DNA from 3 places in the Edwardsiella tarda ATCC 15947 genome. Region 3 is predicted to be linked to each of the others. Evidence: riboswitches for the same ligand, from Rfam matches in the RefSeq annotation. Region 3 holds a riboswitch; each other region holds the start of a gene.
What was found. Region 3 has a riboswitch for thiamine pyrophosphate ahead of thiB (thiamine ABC transporter substrate binding subunit). Riboswitches for the same ligand answer to the same signal wherever they lie in the genome.

Region 1 (7,291 bases), 280 kb from region 3:
CTGCTACGCACTATGCCTAGTTACTGGCTTGTCGGTTAAAGAGAGTCTTTCCATGAATATGAAGAGTGAAGTGCGCATCGATAGCGATGCGTGGCGCGGTTTTGCCGGTACGGAGTGGAAAAACGAAATTAATGTTCGTGATTTCATTCAAAATAACTATACGCCTTATTACGGTGACGAGTCATTCTTGGCCCCGGCGACGTCAGCGACGACGGCATTATGGCAAAAGGTGATGGCGGGGATCCGCGTCGAGAATGCGACCCATGCGCCGGTCGATTTTGATAGCAATATCGCGACCACCATTACGGCACATGCTCCGGGTTATATCACGCGCGATCTGGAGACCATCGTTGGTCTACAGACCGATCAACCGCTCAAGCGTGCACTGCACCCTTTCGGGGGGATCAACATGATCCGCAGCGCGTTCCAGGCTTATGGTCGGGAGATGGATCCCGCCTTCGAATACCTATTCAGCGATCTGCGGAAAACGCACAATCAGGGGGTATTCGACGTCTACTCACCCGAGATGCTGCGCTGCCGTAAATCGGGGATCCTGACCGGTCTGCCGGATGGGTATGGCCGTGGACGCATCATCGGCGATTATCGCCGCGTAGCGCTGTATGGCATCGCCTACTTGGTGCGTGAGCGTGAGTGGCAATTCGCCGATCTTCAGCCCCGACTCGAACGCGGCGAGGATCTGGAGGCGGTGATCCGCCTGCGGGAAGAGTTGGCGGAACAACGCCGCGCTTTATTGCAGATCCAGGAGATGGCGGCCAGCTACGGCTATGATATTTCTCGTCCGGCCCGCTCTGCTCAAGAGGCGATCCAGTGGCTCTATTTCGCCTATTTGGCGGCGGTGAAGTCGCAGAACGGTGGGGCGATGTCACTCGGACGGACTGCAACCTTCCTCGATATCTACCTCGAACGCGATCTGCGTGAAGGGGTGCTAAACGAGGTACAGGCGCAGGAGCTGATTGATCACTTCATCATGAAGATCCGCATGGTGCGCTTCCTGCGTACGCCGGAGTTTGATGCGTTATTCTCGGGCGATCCGATCTGGGCGACGGAGGTGATCGGGGGAATGGGGCTCGATGGCCGCACGCTGGTGAGCCGCACCTCGTACCGCTACTTACACACGTTACATACTATGGGACCCGCGCCTGAGCCGAACCTGACTATCCTCTGGTCGGAGTCGTTACCGCCAGATTTCAAACGTTATGCGGCGCGTCTCTCTATTCAGACCTCGTCGTTGCAGTATGAAAACGACGATCTGATGCGCGCCGACTTCAATAGCGACGACTATGCCATCGCCTGTTGTGTCAGTCCGATGGTGATTGGCAAGCAGATGCAGTTCTTTGGCGCTCGCGCCAACCTGGCCAAGACCCTGTTGTATGCGATCAATGGCGGCGTCGACGAAAAACTGAAGATCCAGGTCGGACCGCAGCGGGCGCCGTTGATGGATGAGGTGCTGGATTATGAGACGGTGATCGCCAGTCTCGATCACTTTATGGATTGGTTGGCGGTACAGTACATCAGTGCGCTGAATCTGATCCATTATATGCACGATAAATACAGCTATGAGGCGGCCTTGATGGCGCTGCATGATCGCGATGTGTATCGCACCATGGCTTGCGGCATCGCTGGCCTGTCAGTGGCGGTAGACTCCCTCTCCGCGATCAAGTACGCCAAGGTGAGACCGATTCGTGATGAGCAGGGGCTGGCTATCGACTTCGCCATTGAAGGTGAGTATCCGCAGTACGGCAATAACGATGATCGCGCGGATCGGATTGCCTGCGAACTGGTGGAGCGTTTCATGAAGAAGATTCAGGCGTTGCCGACCTACCGCCACGCGGTGCCGACGCAGTCGATTCTGACCATTACCTCGAACGTGGTCTATGGGCAGAAGACCGGTAATACCCCCGATGGGCGTCGTGCGGGAATGCCGTTTGCTCCGGGGGCTAACCCGATGCATGGCCGCGATCGCTGCGGGGCCGTGGCTTCATTGACCTCGGTGGCCAAGTTGCCCTTTACCTATGCCAAGGATGGTATCTCTTATACCTTCTCCATCGTCCCGCAGGCCTTGGGCAAGGAGGAGGAGACGCGTAAGACGAATCTGGTGGGACTATTGGATGGCTACTTCCACCATCAGGATGGGGTGGAAGGGGGGCAACATCTCAACGTGAATGTGATGAATCGGGAGATGTTACTGGATGCGATCGCGCATCCAGAGAATTACCCCAATCTGACGATTCGCGTATCGGGTTACGCCGTGCGTTTTAATGCGCTCACGCGAGAGCAGCAGCAGGATGTCATCTCACGTACCTTTACCCGTTGTTTCTAACGCTTGGCGTGGAGGCGGTCGTTGAGTCGTCTATGTCGCGGAGCCGTCCTTCTGGGCGGCCTCATTTTTTCTATTTTCTATGCCTTGGATGCGCGTTGTCGCCGTAAATATCGCTCGTGGTTCAACATGTGCAACGTGATAAGAAACAGGCCGATCAGAAACGGGCATTCATATAACTCTTCAATCAGATCTCGGTAAGGGCTCGCACTGGATAGGAGAGGGTGGGCAAGCGCACGTTGATGCTCGACGGCGTCGGCACCGGCGAAGGCTAACACTACCGCCACCAGACGCCATATGGGGATCGGGTGCAGACGGTAGCGTGCGGCGATGGCACGACGTAACTGAGAGGAGAGTAGCGAGAGTAGCAGTGCGGCGATCAGTAGGGCAGCGATGCCATGAAAGAGTAGCCGTGGCCCATGGGGGAAATAGAACCGCCCCCAACTGATGCTGCGCCCTAACAGGGTGAGCCACCATAGGGTAGCCCAGTACCAGAAGCGGCGGTCACCCGCGTCGAGCCGTTCGCGCCAGCAACGGTAGGGGATAAACAACACGACAAAGGCGAGCCATAGCGCCTGTCCCTGCTCAATATAGTCAATCGATGAGGCTAACCATGCGGGCTCGCCGGATGGCGGCAGCCAGATGGCATAGAGTGTGATCGCGATGATCATAATAAATAGGAATATATCACCGAGTGATATCGTTATTTTCATTATCTACTCTGTTATTTTTATTCGCGGCTTGTTGCGTATTGCGCTGGACGGCTCCTTATCTTGAGATATAACTGGATTGGGCTGGCTTTTCCATATTATTCATTTCGGTTATTTTTATTTTCTGGTTTATTAAAGTGAATGTATTTTATTATTTTCTATATTTTATTTATTTTGTTCTTATAGCTAATAACTTGGCTGTTATGCAGTTACACACACAGGTAAGCAGAATTTAATATGCTGATATTTATTGCTTGACATGGGGTGTTGGTGTTTCCTGACGAGGTTGGCTGGTGGGTGGCCTAGCCATGTCGTTCCGCGTGGTGAGTGAGGTCATTATGACGGCGGCCTGGCTGACAGAATAAATAGACCCTGTCTTTTGATAACAGCCAGTTGCAGACGGAGAGGGGATCGCGACACCGTTATTGTTGCCATCTCCCCGACTCGTTCTCGCGGGGGACTCACCCGATCGTTGGCTTGCCAGATTAAGCGATAGTGGCGCGTGTTGCCGACTCTGAGAGGGGCGCGCCGAGCGTGGCGGGGGGAGACGCCGGCGCGTGATGTCGCGGCGATTATCCTCCCTCGCCGCTTGAGATCGCGCCTGTTAACGCGTAGTTTACCCTGCTTCCCCGCTCGCCGAGCGAGGCGTTATCTTGTCGGAGTGCCCCGTTGGGCTGAGACCGTTGATTCGGGATCCGCAGAACCTGATCAGGCTGATACCTGCGAAGGGAACAAGCGTCTTCGTGTTATCACCTCACGTCAGGTGAAAGCCTCTCTGGCGTTATCCGTCGTCCGACAAGCTGCATTTCCGCCTTAGGGGCGGAGGATGTCATTCGTTCAAGTCCCCGCGCCGACAGGTCTATCTCGCCTTGTCCAGCGCGTGTCGCGCCCATGAATCGGCGTCGATTCCCCCTAGGGGGAGTCCGCCTCGTTTTACGCAAGGAGAATGCCTGATGTATCAGCCTGATTTCCCGCCGGTGCCCTTTCGCTTAGGCGCCTATCCCGTGGTCGACAGCGTCGAGTGGATCGCGCGCCTGCTGGAGGCCGGGGTACGAACCTTACAGTTACGCATCAAGGATCGCGATGACGAACAGTTGGAGGAGGCGGTGAAGGCGGCGATTGAGCTAGGTCGTCGTTATCAAGCCCGGTTATTTATCAACGACTATTGGCGCCTGGCGATCAAGCACCAAGCCTATGGCGTACATCTCGGTCAGGAGGATCTGGCTGCGACGGATCTGGCGGCGATTCGGGCGGCGGGATTACGCCTGGGGGTTTCTACTCATGACGATATGGAGATCGAGGTCGCACTCGCGGCGCGTCCCTCGTATATTGCGTTGGGGCAGGTCTTTCCCACCCAGAGCAAGCAGATGCCTTCGGCGCCGCAAGGGATCGCACAGTTGGCGCGTCACATTCAACGTCTGGGTGATTACCCGACTGTCGCCATCGGGGGGATCACTCTGGCGCGGGTGCCTGCGGTATTGGCGACCGGTGTCGGCAGCGTGGCGGTGATCAGCGCCATTACCCAGGCGGCGGATTGGCGCGAGGCCACGGCACACTTGTTGGCGCTGGCCGGTGCCGGGGGCGAGTGAGCCGCCTAGGCCGATACGACGTCGGCTAACGGCAACGAGGCGTGCCTCATTGGCTTTATGGTGGCGTTAGCTGGGTGGCGTAGGCCTCTCCAGCATCAGGACACGGATTAGGCGGGGCGTTGAGTGGCCCCGCCATGAGGCTTACGCTAACCAGGCTCGCCCTAACCGATCGGCGGCCAGGATCGCGGCGTAGACCTGTGCCGGTGTGACGCTAAAGGGCATGTTATGGATGGTCTCGCCCTTGGCGCAACTGGCTTGCGCCACGGCCATAATCTTCTCGTTCAGTTGCGGTCCATCCTCGATCCCCAACTGTGCGAGGGTGACGGGGAGCCCGACCCGTACACAGAAATCGAGTACCGTCTCGATCTGCTCGCTGTCGCTGTTTTGTAGCACCAACTGGCATAGCGTGCCGAAGGCGACCTTCTCCCCATGGTACATCTTATGGCACTCTTCCAGCACCGTCAGGCCGTTGTGGATCGCGTGAGCCGCGGCGAGCCCGGCGCTTTCAAATCCTAGCCCACTCAAGTAGGTATTGGCCTCGACGATATTATCCACCGCAGGCGTGGCGACGCCCGCCTCGACGGCCAGCTTCGCTTTGAAGCCCTCCTCGAGTAGCGTTTCATAACAGAGGCGAGCCAGCGCTAATGCCGCCCGCGTTGACTCGCCACCCGCCATGCTGATGGCATGGGAGTCGACACAGGCCTGGGCTTCGAAGTAGGTGGAGAGGGCATCCCCCATCCCCGCGACCAGCAGGCGTACCGGCGCCTTGGCGATGATCGCCGTGTCCATTAACACCATATCGGGGTTAGTCGGGTAGATCAGATACTCCTCGAACTCGCCATGCTCGCTATAGATCACCGAGAGTGCGCTGGTCGGTGCGTCCGTCGAGGCGATGGTTGGCACGATCAGTACCGGTACGCCTTGGTAGTAGGCTAAGGCTTTCGCGGTATCCAGTGTCTTGCCGCCACCGATCCCGATCACGCCTTGGCAGCCAAGGCTCTTCAACTCGGCACCCAAGCGATCGATCTCCTTCCGGCAGCATTCACCGGCGAAGCGGGAGAAATGCCCCTCCACCCCGGCCTCGCGCAAGCTGGTGGCTACCGTGTCTCCGGTCAGCCCCATCACGAAATCGTCGGCGATGACAAACTGGCTACTGGCTAAGAGCTTGGCATACTGCCCGATGGACTGTAGCGCGTCGGGTCCCTGAATATACTTGGATGGTGATTGGATGACTTTTAACATCATTACACTCCTGTCAGGAAAGAAAGTCGCGGGGAAGGGGCGCGAGGGCCCCCCTCTCTCTGGTGATTATGCCGTAGCATTCAGCCGGAAGACATGCGCTGGGTTAGGTTATACCGATCGACTAACGATCGTTTGATGAGCGGGGAAGGGCGTGGGGTGATGGAGGTGATGGGGATGGTAACCCTCGATATGTCGCTATTCGCGTGGAGTAGGGGGCATATGGTGAGATGCCGTGTGAACCGGGTGAGGCCCATTTCTTGGTAAACCGGGGTGAGCAGCCGTGGAAGGGGGTATTTATCAAGTCGCCGCATCGTCTAAACGATAGTCATCCCGCTGAGCCACTGGCCTGGTGAGCCGCATTACCGTGTCATATATCGTGCCTGCGTTGGGAGTGAGCTCGGCGTGGGCCTCGCGTAGTCATTAATCTTCCGTGCCATGTGAAATAGAGCGGGAACTTTTTGACGTGCGCTGATGGGCTGTTTGAGGGGATAAACCTGGTCATAATACACGGTATTTATGATGCATCTTTTCTGGTTATACAAAATGAGCGAGTGATAACTGTCTTTACTTTATCAAGGTGCTTAACCCTTTAGGAGTAATTAGCTTGGGCTGTCCTATAAAAATACAGATGACTCGTTTACTCTCTATTTAGATTCACCTCGGAATACTCCTGATTCAGGCTCATTTTTTGTCAGTCAATTTGCCTTGCTGACAATCCCATTTCTATAATCGTCACACTTTTTACCTACCATGGCACTAGGCCATGGATGCATTTTATTGACCTCTGAGAGAAGCGATTCATCATGCAACGCCATTATAAAAATACCGCTATTGTCGCCTTGGTTGCGGCCTGTCTGTTGTTGTCAGGTTGTGGTGCGATGACCACGGCGATTAAAAAACGTAATCTGGAGGTGAAGACCCAGATGAGCGAGACGATTTGGTTGGAGCCTTCCAATCAGAAAACGGTTTATCTCCAGGTCAAGAATACTTCCGATAAGCCTCTGAGCGATCTACAGCCGCGTATCGCGCAAGCGATTCAGGCCAAGGGATATCAACTGGTGAGTGATCCCGACCGCGCCTATTACTGGGTTCAGGCCAACGTGCTACGCGCCGATCGTATGGATCTGCGTGAGGCGCAGGGGCTACTAAATCAAGGCTACCAAGGGGCGGCGATGGGTGCGGCATTGGGCGCTGGGATAACGGCTTATAATACCACCTCGGCAGGGGCGACGTTGGGGGTCGGTTTGGCGGCGGGGCTGATCGGTCTGGCGGCGGATGCGATGATTGAGGACGTCAACTACACCATGGTGACGGACGTACAGATCGCCGAGCGCACTACGGCTAAGGTGAGCACGGACAACGTGGCGGCATTGCGTCAGGGTACCTCTGGCGCGAAGATTCAAACCAGCAGT
Region 2 (7,291 bases), 430 kb from region 3:
GCGGCGACGGAGCACAGTGCCAATAGGCCGACGGCGGCCTGGAAGAGTGTCTTTTTCATCATCAAATACCGTATCAAGTCAACTGATTGCGCAGATTAGCATCCTCGCCTGTCCCATCGCGCTCGGATTTACGATTAATTACACCGGATTACAGCGAGACATCGCTACACACTCACCGATAAACTTACGCTCATTGCCAATCAGGCTGCCCCTCTACCTGATGCATTAATAGTGCTTGTATCGTCTTATCCGGCTTGCCCAGCCACTGAAAACGCGCATAGCGCGACGGATGCAACATCGCGGCCTCGCTGTCCGGTAACATCACCCGCAGCCCCCACGCATGCCGACGATCGGCACTAAACACGACAAATAACTGCTGATTTCCGCAGTTATGCGGCTGACAGACACTCCCTACCAGGTAATCCTTCCCCTGCCAGGATAACGTCTGCGGCGGCGCCGAGGTCCCCTGCCCGCTGCGCACCCACGCCGGCAGGCCCTGTTCACCCTGCACCGTCTGACGCCAGACCGACTGGTAGTCCGTTTGCGCCATCACCTGCGCAAGCGAGGGCGCCATCGCCTCATCGGCCTGCGCCGGAACCCCGTACAACATCATCAGAGAGAAACAGGCACCACAAATAATTTTCACCATAATGCGAAACACCTCATTCAGAAAGGGAAAGGTATATTATTCCCTGCTTTTATCGCGCCGTCACTGGGCGAAAAAGTTGATCTAACTCAGAAAAGTACCATGAGAGCGGCCGTATAGCCGGCCTTTCAGGTAAGCTGACGCGCATACGATTCTCTGGGTAACCACACGATGAGCGACATGATCCCTTCCCCCTCACTCGCTCCCCTTGAGCGGGAGTGCTACAGCGCCGCCGATGCCGAACGGCTCGATGATCTGACCTGCGCGGCCATTCGTCAACGGCTCGCCTTTTTAGGCGACACGGCAACGCCCCAGGAGAGCTACCTGACCGGCTGGATGGGCGCGAATCCCTTGGTGATCATTCGCAACTACCAGGATAAACGCGGTACCTCCAGCGGCTTTCTGCTTTCTATCGGCGATGAATACCGCTTCAGCGTACAGACTATCACCCCACGCATCCCCAAACTGTTGCTCTGGGCCACCCTACGCACCAAGCCGAAAACCTTGCCACTGGTCGCACTGCAAAACCTGACCGCCGGCGATCGGCGTCTACTCCCCTACCGTAGCCTGCGCGACGACACGCTACGTAACAAGATGAACGACTGGTGGGCGGAGATCAACGACTACCTGGGCATCGCCTGCTGGCAGCAACGACAGGGTTATCCGCAGTGGCAAGCGTTGGCGGAGACGCTCAGCATCGCGCGCATCGATGCGGTGCAATCGTGGATCCAGCGTGATGGCCAACCCTTGGAGCAAGATGGCGACTATGCCGGACGCCGGTATGGCGATCTGTTTATCGCCAGTCGTGCGGCCAGCGAAGCAACCCCGTGGCCCTCGCTCCTGTTAACCGAGCACTCGGCCTCCGCACCGATCAGTTACCTGATCGGCTGGCTAGCGGATGAACAGGGACAGCCTCAACTGGCGCTGGCGCTACGCCCGCGTCCCGAGCAGCCCTTCTTCACCCTGAACCGCTTCGACGCCGCCCATCTCCAGCGCCTGAACGCCCTCATGACACACGTCTGGCGCTTGGCCATGCCGACGCCACCGCAGGCATAACCACGGGCGGCTCGGTGTATGGGGTAGAAAACGTATCAGCCGCGTGTTGACTCGACAGCGCAGCCAGCCGAGCTGAGTCCGCCACACACCGCCGGTAGCGTATTGCGCGCTACCGGCACCCCCTGCCTGCCAGGCGCGGGCCAGCGGGTGACGCGCCGCCTTCCCTTTACCACCAACGATAGAAGTGATGTACCGGCCCGATCCCCTGGCCGACCTGTAGCGAGTCGGCCGCCATCAAGGCGCCCTGCAGATACGCCTTCGCCGCCGTGACGGTGGCACACCAATCCGCATGGCGTGGACGCAATGCCGCCAACGCCGCCGACAGCGTACAGCCGGTGCCGTGGGTATGGCGTGTCGCCACCCTCGGGGCGCTAAAACGCTCGGCGATCCCCTCGCGCGTCAGTAACCAATCGGGACTTTCCACGCCCTGCAAATGCCCGCCCTTCATCAATACGGCCGGACAGCCTAACGCCAACAGGGCTTCGCCTTGGGCGCACATCTCCCGTTCATCACGCGCCACGGCGCACTCCAGCAGTGCGGCGGCCTCTGGCAAGTTGGGCGTGATCAAGGAGACCTGCGGTAACAACTGCTGCCGAATCGCGCTGACGGCCTGCGGCGCCAATAATGCATCACCGCTTTTGGCCACCATTACCGTATCCAGCACCACGTAAGGCAGCGGATAACGCACCAACGCCTCGGCGACACAGGTCACAATATCCGCACTGGCCAACATGCCTATCTTGGCGCTATCGATGCGGACATCGCTCAGCACCGAGTCCAACTGCGCCGCGACAAAGTCGGCGGCGATGGGGTAGAGCGACTGCACCCCGCGGGTATTTTGTGCCACCAATGCGGTGATCACACTGGTCGCGTAGGCCCCTAACGCCGAGAAAGCCTTCAAATCGGCCTGGATCCCGGCGCCGCCGCTGGGATCGGTCCCGGCGATGGTCAACGCGTTAATCCGCACGGCAGCATCGGTTATCGGTGACATCATCAGGCGACCTCCCCGCGTAACTGTTCCGGTTGTAGGCCATACAACGCATCCAGGAAGTGCGGCGTAAAGCTACCGGGGCCACGCGCCTCGCGCGCCGCCTGACGCCCGGCCACGCCCATCACCCGGCAGGCGCTGGCGACGGCCGTCAGACGATCCGCCTGCACGGCGAAGGCCGCCACCACGGCCGACAGCGCACAGCCGGTACCGACGACCCGAGTCATCACGGCATCACCACCCGCGATCTGATAGCTACGCACGCCATCGGTCACATAGTCATACTGCCCGGTCACCGCGACGATAGCGCCGCTCTGCTCGGCCAGCGCCTGTGCCGCCGGCAGGGCCGCCAGGGCGTCATCCTGGCTATCTACGCCGCGTCCACTAGAGGGCTGACCAGCCAACGCCAAGATCTCCGAGGCATTGCCCCGGATCGCCGCCGGGCGCAAACGCAACAGTTGACGGGCGAAGTCGCTACGGTAGGTCAAGACGCCGACCGCCACCGGATCCAGTACCCAGGGCGTGCCGGCCTGGTTCGCCGAGGCGATCGCCGCTAGCATGCTCTCCGCCCGCGCGTCATACAGGGTCCCGATGTTGATCAGCAACGCATCGGCCAAGGCGGCGAACTGGCGCGCCTCATCGGCCTGCACCACCATCGCCGGGGCGGCGCCCAGCGCCAGCAATACGTTGGCGGTGAAGCTTTGTACCACTTCGTTGGTCAGGCAATGTACCAGCGGGGCTCGCTGGCGCAGGGTGAGTAACGCCTGCGCGCACAGCGCATCAGGCAAAGGGGCAGGTTGTACAAACATCGTGTGTCTCCCAACCGGCGCGAAGAAGGCGGCGCGGTCAGGCACCGAGACTTCCCTACGCTGGTATGATCCAGATCAGGTAATACGGGTAAAATCTCAGCCCACGCATGCGTCGGCACCCCGAGTCATTAAAAATCAATATATTATATTTTAACTACACATAAATCTTCAGCAGGATAATACCCGGGTGCGCCATTGTAAATGCGCTTCTCGTGCTCTACGCCGCTCCGAGCGCGGGGCGTCGAGCCACGCGGGATCCCGCTGACGTCAAGGTCAGGCCAATGCTGAGGCAAGTCACGTACGCTAGCGGCGGGGCGGGCCAGATCCCGCCCCCTTAGCCGCCCGCTGCGCGTAAGGGGACGAGGCCGATGTTACCGCTCGCGGGCAAGGCGAGCGGAAGCTTAAGATTGAGCCGCCAAGACGCGTCGGTAAGTGATATAACCACCGGTCAGGTTGCGGGCGCGGAAACCATGCTGCACCAGCAGGCGATAGGCGACGTGACCGCGCAGCCCAGACTGGCAGCCGATCAGGATCTCTTTATCTCGCGGGAGCTCATCCAGACGCGCGCGCAATTCATCCAGCGGGATATGCCGCGCCTGTGGATAGGTGCCAAACGTCGCCAACTCCTCATCGCTGCGGATATCCAGCAGGCACTGACGAGCGGGATCGCGCTGCTCCAGATCGGCGACATGGCAGATGGCGGTATCGCCGCACAGCACGTTGTTCGCCAGCATACCCGCTTGATTCACCAGATCGCGCGCGCTGTTATAAGGCGGCGCATAACACAGCTCCAGATGCTCCAGATCGGCCACCGTCAACCCGGCACGCTGCGCGACGGAAAGCACATCGATACGCTTGTCGACCCCCTCCTTGCCCACGGCCTGCGCGCCGAGGATCGCCCCATTGCGTGGATCGAAAATCAACTTCAGCGAGATGGGTGTCGCGTGGGGATAGTAACCGGCATGGCTCGGCCCATGCACAAATACGGTCTCATAGGGACGCTGCTGCCGCCGCAACAACTTCTCGCTCAATCCTACGCTGGCGACGGTCAGATCGAAGATCTGACACACCGAGGCCGCCTGACTCCCACGGTAGTGGCTAGCACGCCCCAGCATGGCGTCGGCGGCGATCCGCCCCTGACGATTAGCGGGTCCAGCCAACGGCACCAACGGCGGCAATGCCGCGTCGAAGGGAGGCGCCTCGACGGCGTCGCCCACCGCATAGATATCGGGCGCCGAGGTACGCATGCCACTGTCGACGCGGATGCCGCCGCTGGCGCCCAATGCCAGGCCGGCGGCTTGGGCCAGGCGACTCTCCGGTCGTACCCCGATGGCCATGATCACCATGCCGCTGACCAGCTCGCTGCCCTCGCTCAGGGTCAGATGCAACCCCGCCTCACACGGCATGATCGCCTGCAACGCGGTCTGTAGACGCAGATCGACAGCGTTGGCGCGCAGCGTCTCATGCAACGGCACCGCCATCTCCCCATCCACCGGCATCATCACCTGCGTCCCCATCTCCAACAACGTCACCGCCAGACCGCGCCGACGTAACGCCTCGGTCACCTCCAAGCCAATAAAGCCACCACCGACCACCGTGGCATGTTTTACCGTATGGCTGGCGATGTGGGCCAGGATGGCATCCATATCATCGATGCTGCGTAGCGCGAATACCCCCGGACTCTCGATACCGGGCAAGGGAGGCAGCAGCGGCGCGGCGCCGGTGCTCAACAAGAGACGATCGTAAGATTCGCGGTAAACTTGCCCGCTGGTCAGATCGCGGACCTCGATGCATTTCCCCTGCACATCAATCGCCAGCACCTCGTGACGTACCCGCACATCCAGATTGAAGCGCTGACGGAAGTCCTCTGGCGTCTTCAACAGCAGACTGGCACGCTGCGGGATCACGCCGCCGATATGATAAGGCAGGCCACAATTGGCGAAGGAGACGTAGCGTCCGCGCTCCAAGACAATGATCTCCGCCTCTTCCGCTAATCGTCTCGCCCTCACCGCCGCCGATGCCCCACCAGCGACCCCTCCGATAATCACGATTTTCATCCGCTCACCTCATCATATTCATTCATCTCACCGGCCAGCACGCGCCATCGCGTTGCAGCGATACCCTTATCATTATACAATAGTATATAATGTTAATTTGTAAACCGTTGAAGGGAAGAATGACTGATGCCCTCATCCGTATCTGCGCGACGAATGCAACAGGCCGCGGCCGGAACGGCGGCGATTCTGCGCGCCCTCGCCAATCCTGACCGCCTGCTGTTAATGTGCTGCCTCAGCCAGCACGAGGCATCGGTCGGCGAGCTGGAGGCAGCAACGGCGATCGGACAGCCGACACTCTCCCAACAACTCGGCGTATTGCGACGCCTGGCGCTGGTCGAGACCCGGCGCGAGGGCAAGCAGATCTTCTACCGTATCGCCGATCCTCGTACCCTGACGCTGCTGGAGACGCTACATCAACTGTACTGCCCCGCGCCGAGCGACCCCGCCTAGTGGTGACCATCGCACTGCCAATGGCGACATTTGCTGGTCTTGCCAATGCCAGGATTCAGCGTGTTGGTCGGGTCTTGGCGCCGGTAAAAGTCACGCAACGGCGCCTTGGCCGAGTAAAGATGACCAACATTATGCTCCGCCGGGTATTCGGCACCACGCGCATCCAGCAATGCCAGCATCTGCGCCTTGATCGCCGCCACATCGGCCCCCTTGCGCACGATGTAATCCTGGTGGAAGACATGGCACATAAAATGGCCGTAATACAGGCGATGTAGCAGGTTTTGCGTCAACTCCGCGGGCAACTGCTCGAACCACTGGCTGTCATTGCGCCGTAACGCAATATCCAATGCCAGGATATCTTCGACCTGATCGCTATGCACCGCCTGGTAACGGATGGCGGCACCGGCGGCGGCGAAACGATGCAGGAAAGCCTTATTGCCCTCCTCCGCGCTACAGACAAAGAACGCCCCTTCCGCCTCGGCAAAGTAGCGTGTTAACCACTGCTGAGCCTCCTCGATGCCGTCTCCAGCCATCTTCAACAAAAGATGGTGTTGATAGCGATCGCGATACTGCTTCAGGCGCGGCGGCAGATGGCTCGGCCACAGGCGGCTCAAGCCTTGCATGGTGCGATCCAATAGATGAGAGGGCAGCAAGGGCACCTTCTCTGTCAGGGCATCGATGCGCCCCTTGAGATTGAAGAAAAACGGCATGCGATCCGTCCCCAACTTCTCGATCATCAAGAAGGTATCTTTGCCATAACGCTCGGCGATATCGAAAATATCACGGTGCATATACTCGCCGGCGACCGGCAGGTGAGTAAAGTGGGCCAGGATATGGCGCCGTAACGCGCTCAATACCTCGGGCTTATTGGTGCCGATGTAAAACACCTGCTGGCGTGGCTCGGCGGGGAAGGTATCCAGACGCACGGCGAAGACCGCCAGCTTGCCGGCACAACCGGAAGCCTCGAATAGACGGCACTCGTCGGCGTTGAAGCGGGCTGGCGTGTCCGCGTCGATCTCACGCACCCGTTGGGCATAGTCATGATCGGAGGCTTGACGCTCATCATGCTGCACCGCCTCATCATCATAGCGTCGCTGCTGCAGATTGGTCAGGATCGTCTCTGGGGTGTCACCCAGGGCAATCCCCAGATGATTGATCAACTCCGCCTCGCCCCGTTCGTTAACCCGGCCATACAGCGCCATCTCCGTATAGGCCGGACCACGCTGTACCAGTGCCCCACCGGAATTATTGCAGATACCCCCGATCACCGAGGCGCCGATGCACG
Region 3 (7,291 bases):
TCATCAGGATCTTCAGCGCCTGGGCTAGCGGTGCGTTACCCTGCCGCTTGGCGGCGTCGCGCCCGAGCCAGAGCTGGCGGACGATATCCGGCAGGGCATGTTGGGTACGGGAGAAACGGGCGCCGAGAAAGCCGGGTACGCTGTGCTCCTCTCCCGCGTCCTGCTGGGCGGTGATCAAGCCGACGGGATCGATCAGAAAGGAGCGAATGATCGCCGGATACAGACTCTTGTAATCCAACACTAATACCGAATCATAGAGCCCTGGACGCGATGCCATGACAAAGCCGCCGGGGCTGGCCTGAGGCGCGATATCACCCGTTGAGGGCGCGACAAACCCCAGGCGGTGCATGCGTGGCAGATAGAGATGGTAGAAGGCGGCGACAGAGCCGCCGTGGCGATCGGCGGGGAGGCCGGTGACGCTGGCCCGTTCCAGCAGAAAGGGCAGCAGAGCGGTATGGGCGAAGATGCGCGTCACCAGCTCGCAATCCTTGAGGTTGTAGTGCGCCAGCGCCGGCTTATCTTGGCGGAAGCGGCGCTCGATCTCGGCTAAGCGCTGATAGGGGTCATCCAGCGCCTTCCCCTCGCCGAGTAGGGTTTGCGCGACGTTATCTAGGCTGTAGGAGGGGAAGTGCCAGAAGGCGCTCTTCAGCGCCTCGATGCCGTCGATGATCAGGCGACCGGGAGCCGAGGCGAAGAAGTGTCCCGTCTTGAAACCGTGTTCACGCCACGTGAGCGGCGTGCCGTCACGTCCCAGCGAGAGCGGGATGCCATAGCGTTCGGCGTGGCGTTGTAGGATACGGAGATCGAACTGCACCAGATTCCAACCGATGATCGCGTCGGGATCGTGCTCGGCCAGCCAACGGTTGAGCGCCTCGATCAGGGCGGGACGGCTGGCGACATAGGTTAGGGTGAAATCGAGCGTCGTCGCATCGCCGTTGGGCGGCCCCAGCATATAGACGATACGCTGGCCGCAGCCATGCAGACCGATCGAGTAGAGCTCTCCCTGTGGGCTGGTCTCGATATCCAACGACACACAGCGGAGCGTCGGCCGGTAGTCGGGGTGGGGTTTGAGGCGGACAAGGTTCTCACCGTGCGTCGTATTCGCCTGCGGGCTGAACCACAACGGAGCATGGATGAAGCGCTCCATCAGATAACGATCGGCGGGACGAATATCGGCTTCTAACAGGTGGATCCCCTGTTCTTCCAGGTTACGTGCGATCTGTTGAAGCTGACGGTAGCTCTGGCAATAGAGAGCCAGCACCGGTTGATGATGGAAGTCGTGCAACGCGACGGGGCGCAACGTGCAATGGGGGAGTCCGCGCAGCACCGGCGCAGCCTGCTCTTGCTGTGCCGCAGGTAGAAAGGCTACCGCCGGTTGTGGCGCGAGGGTCACGCGGCGTGGCCCATCCGCTGTCGCCAGCCAGAGGGTGATGCTGACGCCTTGCGGCGTATCGCGCCAATGACGGGTAAGGATAAAACCAGGTTGGGCGCTGTTCACACGGCGGACTCCTCGGAGCGGCGGCATTGCCGCCGAGATAGGTTAATTCTGCCGGGGTGTCAGCGGGCTGTCCAATGGCGATGGCACCAATCGTGTTAGGCGGATGCCGAGCAGCCGAGCAAGCTGGCCGCAGGAACACTCCCCGCCAGTAACGCGGCGGTAGTGCCATCGTAGGCGATATGACCTTCATCGACGATCAGCGCGCGTGGGGCGATACGCTGTGCATCGTCCAGATTGTGCGAGACCATTAATAGTGTCAGACGCTGCTGTGCACAGACCTGTTCCAGTAGGGTGAGCATCTCCGCCCGCAGAGCCGGATCGAGGGCGGAGAAGGGTTCATCCAGCAGCAGGATCGGCTGATGACGTAGCAGGCAGCGCGCCAGGGCGGCGCGCTGGCGTTGTCCGCCGGAGAGTTGTCCGGGCAGGCGCGTCAGGTAGGTGCTGATGCCGACCTGTTCGGCGATGAGGGCTAGCTGGCGCTGTTGCTCGGCGCTCAGTCGCAGGCCGGGATCCAATCCCAACCCCAGATTCTGGGCGATGGTCAGATGGGCAAACAGGTTATGGTCCTGAAACAGCATCGACACCGGGCGGCTGGCGGGGGGCGTTTGGCGGCAGTCGCGCCCATTGAGATCGAGCGCGCCGCTGTGTGGCGTCAGGAAGCCAGCGATCAGGCTCAGCAGGGTACTTTTCCCTGCCCCACTGGGCCCGAGGATGGCGATACGCTCGCCGGCGGCGGCGTGCAGTGTAAAGCGCAACGTCTGTTGTTGGTATTGGTAGGTCAGATCATCCAGGCGGATCATGGCGATGTTCTCCCTGCGGGTAGGCGTTCCAGCAGGCTAAAGAGGAGTAGACAGACCGATAACAGCAGCAGGGCGGTAACGGCGCCGTCGGCACTGCGGTAAGCACCGAGCTGTTGATACAGGTAGAAGGGTAGGGTGCGGAACTGTTCATTGCCAAACAGCGCGACGACACCAAAGTCACCCAGCGATAGGACGCAAGCGAAGGCCAGCGCTTGTGCTAACGGACGGCGTAGGGCGCGTAACTCGATCCAGCGTAGGCGGTTGAGCCCCGTGATGCGCAGTGACAGGCACAGCGTATCATAGCGCTCGGCCAGATCGCGCATCGGATACTCCAGCACCTTCATGGCATAGGGGATCGCCATCAACGCATTGGTCGCCATCACCAGTAACGCCGGGGAGTCAGGCAAGCCGATGCTGGCGTTGAGTAACAGGAAGAAACCGGTAGCCAACACGATGCCGGGCATCGCCAGGATCAGCATGCCGCATAGCTCCATACCCTGCGCCCGCCAGCGTAATCCGCGCAAGGTGAGCTCACGACTACTCCACAGCAGCATCATGGTCAGGGTCACCGCCAGCACGCCGGCGCCCAAGGCGATATACAGCGACGTCCATAGCGCTTGCCACAGCGCTGGTTGGTGCAAGACGCTAGCGAATGCCTGATTCACGCCATCGGTGATCACCGCCAGTAGCGGCGGCAGCAACAGCAACAGGGCGAGGCCGATGGTCAGTACATCCGTGAACCTCTGCCAGCCCGAGTCGCGTCCATCGCGCCAGACTAAGCGTTGACTGTGGCCGACGGGCAGGGCGCCGGATAGACGCTGGCTCAATAGGACTAACCCGAGGCAACAACTCAACTGTAACAGCGCCAACTGAGCGGCTCGCGCCGGGTCGTAGTCATAGCTTAACGCCTGATAGATGGCGAGCTCGATGGTGGTAGCCTGAGGGCCGCCGCCGAGGGAGAGAACCGTGGCGAAGCTGGAGAAGCAGAGCATGAAGATCAGCGCCCCAGCCGGGGGGAGTTGGCGGCGTAGATAGGGCCACTCGACCCAGCGTAGGATCTGCCAGGAGGACATGCCGAGTTGGGCCGCTAGCTGGCGTTGCTCGGCGGGTATGGCCTCCTGAGCCTGAAGCAGCAGGCGGGTCGCCAGCGGTAAGTTGAAGAAGACATGCGCCAACAGGATGCCCGTGAGCCCGTACGGGCTGAAGGTGTAGTCGAGGCCTAGCGCGTGACAGATCCGAGCCAACCAACCTTGGTGCCCATAGACGCTCAGTAACCCAAACACCGCCACCAACACCGGCAGCACCAACGTCATGGCGCACAGCCGTAGCAACAGGGTGCGGCCGGGGAAGCGGCGGCGAAACAAGGCGCGGGAAAGCGCAATGGCCGGTAGCAGCGACAGTAGCATCGAGAGCGCGGCCTGCCAGAAGCTGAAGCGCACCACATGCCACAGATAGGCATCGTGCCACAGCGAGCGGGCATGGCTGGCCGGTGCGCTGTGCCATAAGGCGCCGAAGGCCAACAGCGCCACCGCTAATAGCAGCGTGGCGGCCACCATCCCTGGCCATAGCCAGGCGGCGATCAGCGGCTTAGGGCGTTTTGCCATGCGCGGATCCACTCGGCTCGGTGTTGGGCAACCTCAGCGGGCGTAAAGCTGAGCGCTGTCTGCGGCTTGGGCAAGTCCGCGAAGGCGGGGGGCAGCGGTACCGCCGTCACCGGGTACATCCAGTTGCCCGTTGGAATGGCTTCCTGGAAGGCCTGCGTGGTGATGAACTGCATAAATTGATGCGCTAGCGCCGGTTGGGCGCTATGTTTCAGCATGCCAGCCACTTCGACCTGGAGATAGTTCCCCTCGGCGAATGGCGCGGCCGCGTAGCGATCGGTGTGCTCCTCAATGATGTGGTAGGCCGGCGAGGTGGTATAGCTCAGCACCATATCCGCCTCTCCCTTCAGGAATAGGCCGTAGGCCTCGCTCCAGCCTTTGGTGACGGTGACGGTCTTCTGCGCTAGCTTCTGCCAGGCGGCGGGGGCCTGATCGCCATACACCTTCTGCATCCATAGCAGTAGGCCCAATCCCGGGGTACTGGTACGAGGATCCTGATAGATGACGCGCCACTTCTCTGGCCCTTCGACCAGTTGTTTCAGGCTGGTGGGCGGGGTCTTCACCTTCTGGCGATCGTAGACGAAGGCAAAGTAGCCGTAGTCGTAGGGGACGAAGGTCGTATCGTGCCAGCCGCCCGGTACCGTCAGTGCTCGGGTATCGACCTGGCTGGGGACGAACAGTCCACTTTGTTGAGCGGAGGTTAACAGGTTGTTATCTAAGCCGAGCACCACATCCGCCGGGCTTTTCTTCCCCTCCATGCGCAGGCGATTGAGGATGGCGACCCCATCCGCCAGTGGCACCAGTTTCAGCTCGCATTGGCAGGATTGTTCGAAGGCTTGCTTGATCTTTGGCCCAGGCCCCCAATCGGCAGCGAATGAGTCGTAGGTATAGACGGTGAGGACGGGTTTATCGGCGGCGTGCGCCAGCAATGGCGCGGCTAATAGGGCCAACAGTGGCCAGATTTTGTTTAACACTTTGCACTCCCTTAATGGTGGTGGCAAAGGTCTTTGAGCAGCAGCAGGCTCTCTCAAATCCCTCCGCCGGTATTAACCGGATCAGGTTCGACGGGTATGCTCTCAGCCCGCATCGATAGCGGGCACCCCGTTGAGACAGGCGCTTATTGTAAAGAGCAGGTGCGGGTTTAGAAAGCCGTTTGTTAATCCTCGGGAGACGGGGGATGCTCCGGCGGGGCGAACCAGGCAGATTTAAAGTCGAACCAGCCTAAGGTATTCATGCGTACGCCGCGCATGCTGTGCTGGCCGTGCAATTTGAGCCAGTGGTGGAATAGGGGGTGAAGCAGATGGCGTTGGATTAATTGTTGGCTCCACTCGGCCATCGCGAGACGTTGCTCCCGCCAACGGCGGGCCTCTTGGGCCAGATCCAGCCCGCTACAGTGGGCGAGCAGCGGCATCTCGTACAGCATGGCGAAGATGGAGAACTCTAGCGGTAGGTAGAAGTTGGCGCTGCCCAGCCACAGATCGCTACAGGCCTCACCCTGGTGCCAGCGCTCATAATCGATTTCCTGCATTTCCAGCGTGACGCCATGGGCGCCCAGCAGCGGTTGTAGTGCCTGATAGATGGCGTGAAACTCGGAGTGATCGCGATAGACGGTGACGCGCAGATGCGTCAGTTGTGGCGGCTTGGGGGCGATAGCGAGCATCTTGTTGTGGTGCCAGCGTGGCAACAGGCCGTAGGCGGGGGACCAATAGCGCTGATGCAGAGGGCTGGCGTTATTGAGCAAGGCGATGGGACTGATGGTCTGGCACAGCCAGGCGCGTACCGCGGGATCGCGTAGCTGCGCGCTGCGCTGGTCGAACAGCATAAAGTAGCAGCCCTCCTCCAGGCGGCTCTCTAACTCGTCACCGCCACCGCCTTCGGCCTGGAGTTGTACCCCGGCATGTACCAATTCCTCGGAGATCTCAGGCAATACCCAGATGTTGACTTCATCGATCAATGCTCGGTAGCCGAAATAGGCGTCGAAGGCGCGGATCTTTAACTGATACGGCGTGTTACGAACTACCTGATAGGGGCCCGTACCACTCGGCAGGCGGGCGAAGTCCGCCATCTGCTGCCACTCCTGTGGCAGGATCATCGCGGGCACGCTGCCGAGTAACCAGGGTAACCAGGCGTCCGCCTCGTGCAGATGGATATCGATCACGTGGGGCGTAGGCGTGTCGATGCGGGCAATGTGGCGAAACAACGGGAGTGGGCGTAGGCGTTCCAAGGAGGCGATGACATCTGCCATGGTGAGCTCTCGCCCGTGATGAAAATGAATCGCCGGGCGTAGGTAGAAGCGCCAGTGACATGGGGTGAGTGCCTGCCAATGGTGGGCCAGATCGGATTCGAGTTCCCCATTTTCCTCATTTATACGCGTCAGGCCGCTGAAGATCTGGCGCGCCAGATGGGTCTCCGAACGGCGTAGCGGCGAGGCGGGTAACAGCCCGAGGAGAGGACGATAGTAGAGGATACGTAGGATATGGCGCCCCTGGCGAAAACTGCGTCCCAGTTGAGCCAGCAGCATCTGGCGCGCACTGTCACGGTCGCCGACCAACTGCACTAATTGCTCGAAGTGGTCCTGTTCCATCAACTCCTCGGCACGCAGTTGCTGCATCTCTAGGGCACTACGTTGGAAGCTAAGATGGGACTGTTTACCGCGACCACTGGCGGCCTGCCAGTGTAACCAACCCTGTTGTTGCATCGTATTGAGCAGGGTACGGACATGGCGACGCGAGCAATTAAGCGCCTCAGCCAGCTGTGCCAGGGTGGTGTGACAACTCTGCCCCTGACAGTGTTGCCACAGACGAATGAATTGGTGTTGCAGCCGGGGTGTCGACATAAATGAGGATCTCTTCGCTAAAAGTCATCCATTTTTCTTTCCTCATATTACGCAGATAATGGCAACAGATGAAAGAGGGTATCTCTCCGACATCGAAGAGTGTTTCTGAGTAAAGGTGCTTTTCACCGGCCGGCGATCGTTGATCGTCGGCATTTTTCTGTTCGGGGCGAGCGGTTGGCAGATAAAAATGTGCCGTACTTCATATGCCCTTCTCCTGCCTGCGCTTTTTTCATCGTCGCCATCGTGAACGCTGCTATGCTAACGCGACACTCGCCCGATAGCTGGATAGGTTGCGGCCGGGCGTGTCCATCGAATCGACAATAAAAAAGTATAAGGATGGCATCGCATGGAAAAAATGGAGCGACTCACGCCGTTAAAACCGTTACCTGCATTGATCGCGTTAGTTATCGGCTTGACGATCTGGTTTATTATTCCCGCCCCCACAGGGGTGAGCCCAAATGCCTGGCAGCTGTTGGCCCTCTTCGTCGGCACCATCGCCGCCATTATCGGTAAGGCGTTGCCCATCGGCGCCGTTTCGGTAGTGGCCATCGCCTTA

Region 1: it holds a riboswitch for thiamine pyrophosphate, as region 3 does, so the genes downstream of both, thiE (thiamine phosphate synthase) here and thiB (thiamine ABC transporter substrate binding subunit) in region 3, are expected to answer to the same signal.
Region 2: it holds a riboswitch for thiamine pyrophosphate, as region 3 does, so the genes downstream of both, thiM (hydroxyethylthiazole kinase) here and thiB (thiamine ABC transporter substrate binding subunit) in region 3, are expected to answer to the same signal.

The regions. Positions count from the first base shown of each region.
Region 1 is NZ_CP084506.1:2,623,724-2,631,014, reverse strand. It holds gene tdcD (propionate kinase) at 1-20, shown strand, start outside; gene pflB (formate C-acetyltransferase) at 53-2,341, shown strand; gene DCL27_RS12190 (hypothetical protein) at 2,419-3,051, opposite strand; TPP riboswitch at 3,696-3,796, shown strand; gene thiE (thiamine phosphate synthase) at 4,002-4,637, shown strand; gene DCL27_RS12180 (glycerol dehydrogenase) at 4,779-5,879, opposite strand; partial or broken gene DCL27_RS17725 (mannose-6-phosphate isomerase) at 6,107-6,232, shown strand; gene traT (complement resistance protein TraT) at 6,683-7,291, shown strand, end outside.
Region 2 is NZ_CP084506.1:2,477,693-2,484,983, forward strand. It holds gene DCL27_RS11515 (DsbA family protein) at 1-62, opposite strand, end outside; gene DCL27_RS11520 (inhibitor of vertebrate lysozyme family protein) at 191-649, opposite strand; gene DCL27_RS11525 (hypothetical protein) at 818-1,702, shown strand; gene thiD (bifunctional hydroxymethylpyrimidine kinase/phosphomethylpyrimidine kinase) at 1,869-2,696, opposite strand; gene thiM (hydroxyethylthiazole kinase) at 2,696-3,499, opposite strand; TPP riboswitch at 3,535-3,632, opposite strand; gene DCL27_RS11540 (FAD-dependent oxidoreductase) at 3,901-5,556, opposite strand; gene DCL27_RS11545 (ArsR/SmtB family transcription factor) at 5,710-6,006, shown strand; gene dld (D-lactate dehydrogenase) at 6,003-7,291, opposite strand, start outside.
Region 3 is NZ_CP084506.1:2,904,689-2,911,979, reverse strand. It holds gene DCL27_RS13510 (DNA polymerase II) at 1-1,498, opposite strand, end outside; gene thiQ (thiamine ABC transporter ATP-binding protein ThiQ) at 1,594-2,298, opposite strand; gene thiP (thiamine/thiamine pyrophosphate ABC transporter permease ThiP) at 2,295-3,902, opposite strand; gene thiB (thiamine ABC transporter substrate binding subunit) at 3,878-4,873, opposite strand; TPP riboswitch at 4,914-5,013, opposite strand; gene sgrR (HTH-type transcriptional regulator SgrR) at 5,056-6,735, opposite strand; gene DCL27_RS13485 (DASS family sodium-coupled anion symporter) at 7,091-7,291, shown strand, end outside.